Regions from separate parts of the Pseudomonas sp. Pso3 genome, predicted to be linked through region 1. Evidence: predicted binding sites of a transcription regulator. Region 1 holds the regulator's gene; each other region holds the start of a gene.
The links. The regulator sigma-54, encoded in region 1, starts transcription at its own class of promoters, with help from an activator protein. The targets are predictions, from matches to a motif close to ANTGGCATNNANNTTGCTNT.
Positions count from the first base shown of each region.

Region 1 (3,273 bases):
TCGAAGGCGAGAAGATCGTCTACGACACCCAGCGCCAGATCGTCAACGCCGGGCGCGCCAACGGCAGCAAGGTCACCACGCCGCGGCCGCGGATCGACATGGTCATCCAGCCCAAGGATCAGCAGCAGTCGGGGCAGGGACAATGACGGTTACGCTCAAAGCCCAGCATCTGGCCAAGAGCTACAAGGGTCGTCAGGTCGTTCGCGACGTCAGCGTCAGCATCGACAGCGGGCAGATCGTCGGCCTGCTCGGTCCGAACGGCGCCGGCAAGACCACCTGCTTCTACATGATCGTCGGCCTGGTCAAGGCCGATCAGGGTCGCGTGCTGATCGACGACCAGGACGTCACCGCCCTGCCCATGCATGGCCGTGCCCGTGCCGGGATCGGCTACCTGCCCCAGGAAGCCTCGATCTTTCGCAAGCTGACCGTGGCCGACAACATCCTCGGCATCCTGGAAACCCGCAAGGACCTGGACAAGGCCGGCCGCCTACGCGAACTGGAGAGCCTGCTGCAGGAATTCCACATCACCCACATCCGCGACAACCGCGGCATGAGCCTGTCGGGTGGCGAGCGGCGCCGTGTCGAGATCGCCCGCGCCCTGGCCACCGCGCCCAAGTTCATCCTGCTGGACGAACCCTTCGCCGGCGTGGACCCCATCTCCGTGGGCGACATCAAGCAGATCATTCGTCACCTCAAGGCCAAGGGCATCGGTGTCCTCATCACCGACCACAATGTCCGGGAAACCCTGACCATCTGCGAGACGGCCTATATCGTCAACGATGGCCAGCTCATCGCCGAGGGTACCGCCGAGGAAGTCCTCGCCAACGAGCTGGTGAAGGAAGTCTATCTGGGCCACGAATTCCGCCTCTAGGCAAACCCGGGGAAACAAGGCATATAATTTGCTAACGCTCGCAGGGTTCGCGAGGTTCGGTGGCGCTGTTCGCGTCGGTAGACAAGGTGTATTTCCGCAGCCATGAAACCATCGCTAGTCCTCAAGATGGGCCAGCAGCTGACGATGACGCCGCAGCTGCAACAAGCCATACGTCTGCTCCAGCTCTCGACGCTCGACCTGCAGCAGGAGATCCAGGAAGCCCTGGAATCCAATCCGATGCTGGAACGCCAGGAAGAAGGTGAAGACTTCGACCAGAGCGACGCCTCGGGCGAAGGCGACGAGCTGGCGAATCCCGGCGGTACCGAAATCAACTTCAAGGAAACCTCGGTCGCCACCAACGAGATGGCCGACGAGTCCGAGTGGAGCGAACGCATCCCCAGCGACAGTGAGCTGCCGGTGGATACCGCCTGGGAAGACATCTACCAGACCAGCGCCAGCAGCCTGCCCAGCAACGACGACGACGAGTGGGACTTCACCACCCGCACCTCGGCCGGCGAAAGCCTGCAGACCCACCTGCTCTGGCAGCTCAACCTGGCGCCCATGTCGGATCTCGACCGCCTGATCGCCCTGGCGATCATCGACGGCATCGACACCGATGGCTATCTGCAGGAAAGCCTGGAAGACATCCATGCCTCTCTCGATCCCGAACTGGAAGTCGATCTCGACGAAGTCGAGGTGGTGCTTCGACGCGTCCAGCAATTCGAGCCGGCCGGCGTCGCCGCGCGCAATCTGCGCGAGTGCCTGCTGATCCAGCTGGCCCAGCTGCCGGCCAGCCTCCCCCTGCTCGGCGAGGCCAAGCGCCTGGTGGGCGACTACCTGGATCTGCTCGGCAGTCGCGACTATGCGCAGTTGATGCGCCGCATGAAGATCAAGGAAGACGAACTCAAGCCCGTCATCGAACTGATCCAGACCCTGCACCCGCGCCCCGGCTCGCAGATCGAGTCCGGCGAGGCCGAATACGTGGTGCCGGACGTCATCGTGCGCAAGCACAACGAGCGCTGGCTGGTGGAGCTCAACCAGGAAGCCGTGCCGCGCCTACGGGTCAATCCCCAGTACGCCGGCTTCGTCAAGCGCGCCGATAGCAGCGCCGACAACACCTACATGCGCAACCAGCTGCAGGAAGCGCGCTGGTTCATCAAGAGCCTGCAGAGTCGCAACGAGACCCTGATGAAGGTGGCGACCCAGATCGTCGAGCACCAGCGGGGCTTTCTCGAATACGGTGAAGAGGCCATGAAGCCGCTGGTCCTGCACGACATCGCCGAGGCGGTGGGCATGCACGAGTCGACCATCTCCCGGGTGACCACCCAGAAGTTCATGCACACCCCGCGTGGCATCTACGAACTCAAGTACTTCTTCTCCAGCCACGTCAGCACCGCCGAGGGGGGCGAATGTTCCTCCACTGCGATCCGCGCGATCATCAAGAAATTGGTGGCGGCGGAAAACGCGAAAAAGCCGTTGAGTGACAGCAAGATCGCTGGTTTACTGGAATCGCAAGGTATACAAGTCGCTCGTCGCACGGTGGCTAAGTATCGGGAATCCCTGGGTATCGCTCCGTCCAGCGAACGCAAGCGTCTCATCTGACGCGTCCTGATGTGACCGTGCCTCGATCGACCCTTGTCATGTCGGCGAGCAGCTTCGCCGATCGTAGCCCGGCAATAAGGAGAAGCGGTATGCAAGTCAACATCAGTGGCCATCAGCTTGAAGTGACAGAAGCCCTGCGTGACTACATCGGCGAGAAACTCGCCCGCCTCGAACGGCACTTCGACCGTATTACCAACGTCCAGGTGATCCTGGAAGTGGACAAGCTCAAGCAGAAAGCCGAAGCCACCCTGCACGTCGCCGGCGCCGCCGTGGTCGCCAATGCCGAGCACGACGACATGTATGCCGCCATCGATCTCCTGGCCGACAAGCTCGACCGCCAACTGATTAAACACAAGGAAAAATCGATCGAACGCCAGCAGGGCGTCGGCGTCCGCTGAGGTTTCGATCGCCGCTTTATGATCAGACTCGAAAATATCCTGACCCCCGGCCGCACCCAGACGGGTGCGCCGGGCGGCAGCAAAGCCGCTGTACTGGAACGCATCGCCGAGCTGGCCGCGCAGGAACTGCCCGGCCACGATGCCGCACACATCCACGAATGCCTGATGGCGCGCGAGCGTCTGGGCTCCACCGGTTTCGGCAATGGCATCGCCATTCCCCACTGCCGCCTGGCGGGTCTGCAGCAACCGCTGTGCGTGCTCTTCCACCTGCAGCAACCAGTGGACTTCGATTCCCTCGACGGCGCGCCGGTAGACCTGGTGTTCGTCCTGCTGGTCCCGGAAGCCGCCACCGAACAGCACCTCACCCTGCTGCGCCAGATCGCCGGCATCCTGGATCGCGCC
Region 1 is NZ_AP043687.1:3,561,739-3,565,011, forward strand. Features, by position in the region: gene lptA (lipopolysaccharide transport periplasmic protein LptA) at 1-146, shown strand, start outside; gene lptB (LPS export ABC transporter ATP-binding protein) at 143-871, shown strand; gene ACZ5R1_RS16855 (RNA polymerase factor sigma-54) at 974-2,473, shown strand; gene hpf (ribosome hibernation-promoting factor, HPF/YfiA family) at 2,563-2,871, shown strand; gene ptsN (PTS IIA-like nitrogen regulatory protein PtsN) at 2,890-3,273, shown strand, end outside.

Region 2 (3,273 bases), 2.0 Mb from region 1:
AGGAGGTGCTGCAGTGCCCCAAACTCACCGTGATGCCGAAATCGAGTCCGGTGGTACGGGGCGTGGCCAGCATTCGCGGCGGCACCTTTCCCATCATCGACCTGGCCATGGCCACCGGTCGTCGTGGGCTGGAAGACATCAACAACTGCTTCGTGATCATCACCGAGTACAACACCAAGGTGCAGGGCTTCCTGGTGCGCTCGGTGGAGCGGATCGTCAACATGAACTGGGAAGGCATCAACCCGCCGCCCAAGGGCACCGGTCGTGATCACTACCTGACCGCCGTCACCCGGGTCGACAACCAGCTCGTCGAGATCATCGACGTGGAAAAGATCCTGTCCGAAGTCGCACCGTCCGTCGAAACCGTGTCGGCCGGCGTCATCAGCGAAGTGGTACAGGCCAAGGCCGTCACCAAGCGCGTCCTGATCGTCGACGACTCCTCGGTGGCCCGCAAGCAGGTGAGTCGCTGCCTGGAAACCGTCGGGGTAGAGGTCATCTCCCTCAACGACGGCCGCCAGGCCCTGAATTACCTCCAGGCCATGGTGGCCGAAGGCAAGCGCCCGGAAGAGGAATTGCTGATGATTATTTCCGACATCGAGATGCCGGAAATGGATGGCTACACCCTGACGGCGGAAATCCGTCATGATTCGCGGATGCAGAAAGTGCATATACTGCTGCATACCTCCTTGTCCGGCGTCTTCAACCAGGCGATGGTCAAGAAGGTCGGTGCGGACGACTTCCTGGCCAAGTTCCGCCCCGATGATCTTGCCTCCCGGGTAGCCGAGCGCATCAACGCGGTCGACAGTCACTAGGTGAAGGCGTCTCTATCCCGGTATCCAGAAGGCGGAGCGGCAGTGTCAGCAGTCAACGCGGATTTTGTGCTTTTTCGTGATTTCCTCGAGAAATCCAGCGGGATCCTGCTCGGTGACAACAAGCAGTACCTCGTCTCCAGTCGGCTCAACAAGCTGATGGAGACCGAAGGGATCAAGACGTTGTCGGAGTTGGTGCAGCGCATCCAGATGCAGCCCCGTGGCGGGTTGCGGGAAAAGGTCATCGATGCGATGACGACCAACGAAACCCTGTGGTTTCGCGACACCTATCCCTTCGAGGTGCTTAAGAACCGCCTCTTGCCGGAGTTGACCAAGAACACCTTCGGCCAGCGCCTGCGGGTCTGGTCGGCGGCCTGCTCCTCGGGTCAGGAACCCTATTCGCTGTCCATGACCATGGACGAATTCGAGCGCAGTGCGGCAGGGCAGGGGCGTGGCGGCATGCAGATCGTGGCGACCGACCTGTCCGGCGCCATTCTCACCGCGGCCAAGTCCGGCGAATACGATTCGCTGGCGATCGGTCGGGGGCTGTCCCCGGAGCGCCTGCAGCGCTACTTCGACGTGCAGCAGCCGGGGCGCTGGGCGGTCAAGCCGGCGATTCGTAGCCGCATCGAATTCCGTGCGCTGAATTTGCTGGACAGCTATGCCAGCCTCGGCAAGTTCGACATGGTGTTCTGCCGCAACGTGCTGATCTACTTTTCCGCCGAGGTGAAGAAGGACATCCTCACGCGCATCCACGGCACCCTCAAGCCGGGTGGCTATCTGTTCCTGGGCGCCTCCGAGGCCCTCAATGGCCTGCCGGATCTCTATCAGATGGTGCAGTGCAATCCGGGCATCATCTACAAGGCCAAGTAGGCCGGTCGATGGACACCCCAAGGGCAGACCCAGGTCTGCCCTTTCTTTTGCGCCAAAGTTTTGCCGCCCCGGCCTCGGGGCCCGGCAAGGACGGCGGAAAAACCTTGCCGCTTGCCGTCGTTCTGACTGCCACCCTGCGCTAAGCCCTTGATTTAGATGGATGCTGGAGACTGGCACGGGCCTTGCTAAATCGCTTGCAAGCCACGTCAAAGGTCTCTCGACATGAGCATTAGTTTCGACAAAGCACTCGGGTTGCACGAGCAGGCGCTGAACTTCCGTTCGCAGCGTGCCGAGGTGTTGGGCAACAACATCGCCAATGCCGACACCCCGGGCTACAAGGCACGGGATCTGGATTTCAGCGCCGTGATGGCGGAGCAGGCGGCCAAGAGCGCACCGGGGGCCTCCGGCCACTATCAGCTGGAAACCACCAACAGCCGCCATATCGCTGCCGAAGGCTTCGACATGGGCATGGGCGACTCGGCGTTGAAATATCGCATCCCCACTCAGCCCTCGGTGGACCAGAACACCGTGGATGCGCAGGTCGAGCAGGCCAACTACGCCGAGAACGCGATGAATTTCCAGGCCAGTTTCACCCTGCTCAATAGCAAGTTCAAGGGGCTGATGTCGGCCCTGCGCGGAGAATAGCCATGTCCCTGAGTTCGCTGTTCAACATCGCCGGCAGCGGGATGAGCGCCCAGAACGTTCGCCTCAATACCGTGGCCAGCAACATGGCCAACGCCGATTCCGTGTCTTCCAGCGTCGACCAGACCTACAAGGCGCGGCACCCGGTGTTCGCCGCCCAGCTCAACGAGGCCCAGGGCGGCGCGTCGCTGTTCGATGATCAGGGCCAGGCCGGAGTCGGGGTGGAGGTCAAGGGCATCGTCGAGGACCAGAGCGAGGTACAGAAGCGCTATGAGCCCAACCACCCGATGGCGGACAAGGACGGCTACGTCTACTACCCCAACGTGAACGTGGTGGAGGAGATGGCCGACATGATTTCGGCCAGTCGCGCCTTCCAGACCAATGCGGAAATGATGAATACCGCCAAACAGATGATGCAGAAGGTACTGACCCTCGGTCAGTAAGGAATCGGCGCCATGGCCATAAGCACGACCAATTCAACCGCTCAGTCGGTGCTCGACAAGTACTCCGTCAACAAGACGAGTGCCACGGGTGACAGCAGCGGCAGCGAGACCAAGAAGACCAGCCAGCTCGGCAAGGACGAGTTCCTCAAGCTGATGGTCGCCCAGATGAACAACCAGAATCCGCTGGAGCCCCAGGGCAATGGCGAATTCATCGCGCAGCTGGCGCAATTCAGTACCGTCGAAGGCATCACCAACCTCAACACCAGCGTCAGCTCGATCCTTTCCGGCAGCCAGTCTTCCCAGGCGTTGCAGGCGTCCACCCTGGTTGGCCGCAAGGTGATCGTCGACAGCGACCAGGTCAAGGTGGATACCAGCGCGGACTTCAAGGGGGCGCTCAACCTGACCGCTTCCAGCTCCAATGTCTGGGTCAACGTCTATGACACCAGCGGCAGTCAGGTGAACCGCCTGAACCTGGGACAGCAATCCAGCGGTCTGGTGAACTTTAC
Region 2 is NZ_AP043687.1:1,561,267-1,564,539, forward strand. Features, by position in the region: gene ACZ5R1_RS07340 (chemotaxis protein CheV) at 1-812, shown strand, start outside; gene cheR (protein-glutamate O-methyltransferase CheR) at 855-1,682, shown strand; gene flgB (flagellar basal body rod protein FlgB) at 1,905-2,327, shown strand; gene flgC (flagellar basal body rod protein FlgC) at 2,330-2,767, shown strand; gene flgD (flagellar hook assembly protein FlgD) at 2,780-3,273, shown strand, end outside.
Region 2: flgB (flagellar basal body rod protein FlgB) is a predicted target of sigma-54. The motif match lies at 1,852-1,871, and genes of this name have one in related genera.

Region 3 (3,273 bases), 1.8 Mb from region 1:
GTCTTGCGACCGGACAGCACGAAGGGCCGCAGGTCGATGTGCCGCGGCGCGATGCCGTTCTCGACGAAGGTCGGGCAGGTGGATAGCGACAGGGTCGGCTGGGCGATGTAGGCGCTGGGATTGGCCTTGAGCCGGGCGCGGAAGGCTTCGATCTCCATGCTGCTGGCGGTGGGGCCGACCAGCATGCCGTAGCCGCCGGAGCCATGGACTTCCTTGACCACCAGCTCGGGCAGGTTGGCCAGCACATGGGACAGTTCGTCCGGCTTGCGGCACTGCCAGGTGGGCACGTTGTAGAGGATCGGCTCTTCGCTGAGATAGAAGCGGATCATCTCCGGGACATAGGGATAGATCGACTTGTCGTCGGCCACTCCGGTGCCGATGGCATTGGCCAGGATGACGTTGCCGGCGCGATAGGCCGCCAGCAGGCCAGGGACGCCAAGCAGGGAATCCGGATTGAAGGCCAGGGGATCGAGGAAGGCGTCGTCGAGGCGGCGATAGATGACGTCGACCTTCTGGAAGCCCGAGGTGGTGCGCATGAACACCTGTTCGTCGCGTACCAGCAGATCGGCGCCCTCCACCAGCTCCACGCCCATCTCCCGGGCCAGGAAGGCATGCTCGAAGTAGGCGCTGTTGAAGCGACCCGGGGTGAGGACCGCCACCGTGGGGTTGTTGACCGGGGTGGAACTGCGCAGGGTGTCGAGCAGCAGATTCGGATAGTGGTCGATGGGCGCGATGCGCTCCAGGGTGAACAGCTCGGGAAACAGCCGCATCATCATCTTGCGGTTCTCGAGCATGTAGGACACCCCGCTGGGGGTGCGCAGGTTGTCTTCCAGCACGTAGTAGGCACCGTCGCCATCGCGCACCAGGTCGACCCCGGCGATATGGGCATAGATGCCGTTGGGCAGGTCCAGCCCCTGCATCGCCAGCTGGTACTGGTCGTTGGCCAGCACCTGCTCGGCGGGAATGACCCCGGCCTTGATGATGCGCTGGTCGTGATAGAGGTCGTGGAGAAAGAGATTCAGCGCCTGGACGCGCTGGATGCAGCCGCGCTCGATGATCTGCCATTCGCTGGCGGGAATGGCCCGCGGTAGCGCATCGAAGGGAATCAGGCGCTCCGTGCCCTGCTCGTCGCCATAGAGGGTGAAGGTGATACCGGCGCGATGAAACAGCAGGTCGGCTTCACGCCGCCGCTGGGCCAGGAGTTCCGGGGGTGTCTCGCTCAGCCATTGCGCATAGCGACCATAGTGCGGTCGGCATTGCGCCTGGACGTCATACATCTCGTTATACAGTTGGCGGCTCATGCCGATCTCCTTGTCACCCACGGTGCAGCTTCGCAAGCCGCGTGCCAGCGCAAGAGGCTTGTAGATCAAGCTCTTGCGCGGCATCGGGTCGCGCGGTGCACCAAAGCCAGGCACGTAAGCGTGCGCATGCACCGCAACGTTTCCGTCATGAGCCTAAGACGGTGCGGCGGGCGGAAAGTGCGATGATTGAGCGGCGGGGTGATTTCAGGGGGTGAGACGGGCATCCCCGGCGGGATGCCGCCTCGGCAGGGCTTGGATCAGGCAGAGCTGCGGCTGACTTCCTGGGTCACGCCCCAGCCGTCGAGCTGGCCGCCCAGGGGCACCACCACCGCTTCCAGATCGCTTTCGAAATCGTCGATGGTGGCGTGGGTGGCGAACATCACTTTGCTGACCTGCAGATGCCAACCCCCCTCTTCGTGCGGCATCACCTGGGCATTGAGGGACTCGCCGTGAAACTGGTCCGCAGCGATGCGGGCCTTGCCTTCATCGGCGAAGATGGCGAAGAAGTCGATTGGATGGAAGCGGGCGAAATCGAAGCCGCCCTCCTTCATCCGCTGCAGCAGGTTCAAGCTCACATCATCGGCAAACGACAAGGACATAGGACAACCCTCCTCTGGTTCGGATGATCTTCTCGCCGAAGCGTCGCTACCGACGTCCGGCGAGTCGCGGCTGAAAACTCGAACGGTGCCGCGACCGCCAGGGCTTACGCCTTGCCGATGGCCTCCAGCACGTATCGAGGTAGAGCAAAGGCAGCAGCATGCAGCTCCGGGGTGTAGTAACGGGTCTGGATGCCTGTATCACTGTAGCGCTGCGCCAGGGTTTCGGCATCTTGCCGACGCAAGGTCACGTCCTTGCTGCCCCAGGCGAGGGTCATGACGCCCCCTATGTAGGTAGGCACCGCTGACAGATAAAAGTGCCAGTCGGCGAACAGCCCGGACATCCGGCCGGCGGTGGTCCTGACCTCGTCCAGTTGCAGGAAGGGGGTACCGTTCTGGGCCACCATCACGCCGCCCTCGTTCAGGCAGCGATGGCAGGCCTGGTAGAAGTTTTCCGAGAACAGCACCTCGGCCGGGCCGATGGGATCGGTCGAGTCGGAGATGATGACGTCGTAGCGCTCGGTGGTGTTGGCGACGAAGTTCATGCCGTCGTCGATTACCAGATTCAGCCGCGGATCCTCGAAGGCACCCGCGGAATGGCCGGGGAAGTGCTCCTTGCACATCTCCACCACCGAACCGTCGATCTCGACCATGGTGATGTGCTCGACCCCCTGGTGCTTGGCCACTTCGCGCAGGATGCCGCCGTCACCGCCGCCGATGATGAGCACCCGCTTGGGCGCCGGATGGGCCAGCAGGGGCACGTGGGTGAGCATCTCGTGATAGATGAATTCGTCGGCCTCGGTGGTCTGGATCACGCCATCCAGGGCCATGACCTTGCCCAGCACGGCGTTCTGGAAGATCACCAGGTGCTGATGCTCGGTGCGCACCTCGTGCAGCATGCGCTCGACGGTGAAGCGCTGGCCATAGCCGTCGTAGAGGGTTTCCAGGTAGTCGCTCATGTCGATCTCCGCAGGTGGCAGGCCGAGACGAGCAATGCCCGGCCAAAAGCCGGGCATTGTAAGAGCTGGATGTGACAGGCTCCAGTGTTGTGCTGGCTAACCCTTGTGGGTGGGCGCGGTGGCCGAGCGATTGCCGCGCGGGCCGGCGGCCGCCCAGGCGATCAGGCCGATCACCGGCAGCACGATGATGAGCACGGTCCAGCCGATCTTGGCGTTGCTGGTGCTGTCACTGCGGATGACGTTGACGATGGCCCAGATGTCGAGCAGGAAGACGATGAAGCCCAGTACACCGCCAATGGTGGAATTGATCATGTCGCGACTCCCGTTGCGAGGACACAGGTCTCGTCAATTGGGACTGGCAAGAGCGGCGTCGAGTTCGGCCGGCTCGCTTGGCAGCGGCGCCGGCCGTGGGCTTCA
Region 3 is NZ_AP043687.1:1,781,982-1,785,254, reverse strand. Features, by position in the region: gene ACZ5R1_RS08405 (circularly permuted type 2 ATP-grasp protein) at 1-1,301, opposite strand, end outside; gene ACZ5R1_RS08400 (ribonuclease E inhibitor RraB) at 1,559-1,900, opposite strand; gene speE (polyamine aminopropyltransferase) at 2,005-2,856, opposite strand; gene ACZ5R1_RS08390 (PLD nuclease N-terminal domain-containing protein) at 2,953-3,165, opposite strand; gene mtnC (acireductone synthase) at 3,271-3,273, opposite strand, start outside.
Region 3: ACZ5R1_RS08405 (circularly permuted type 2 ATP-grasp protein) is a predicted target of sigma-54. The motif match lies at 1,331-1,350, and genes of this name have one in related genera.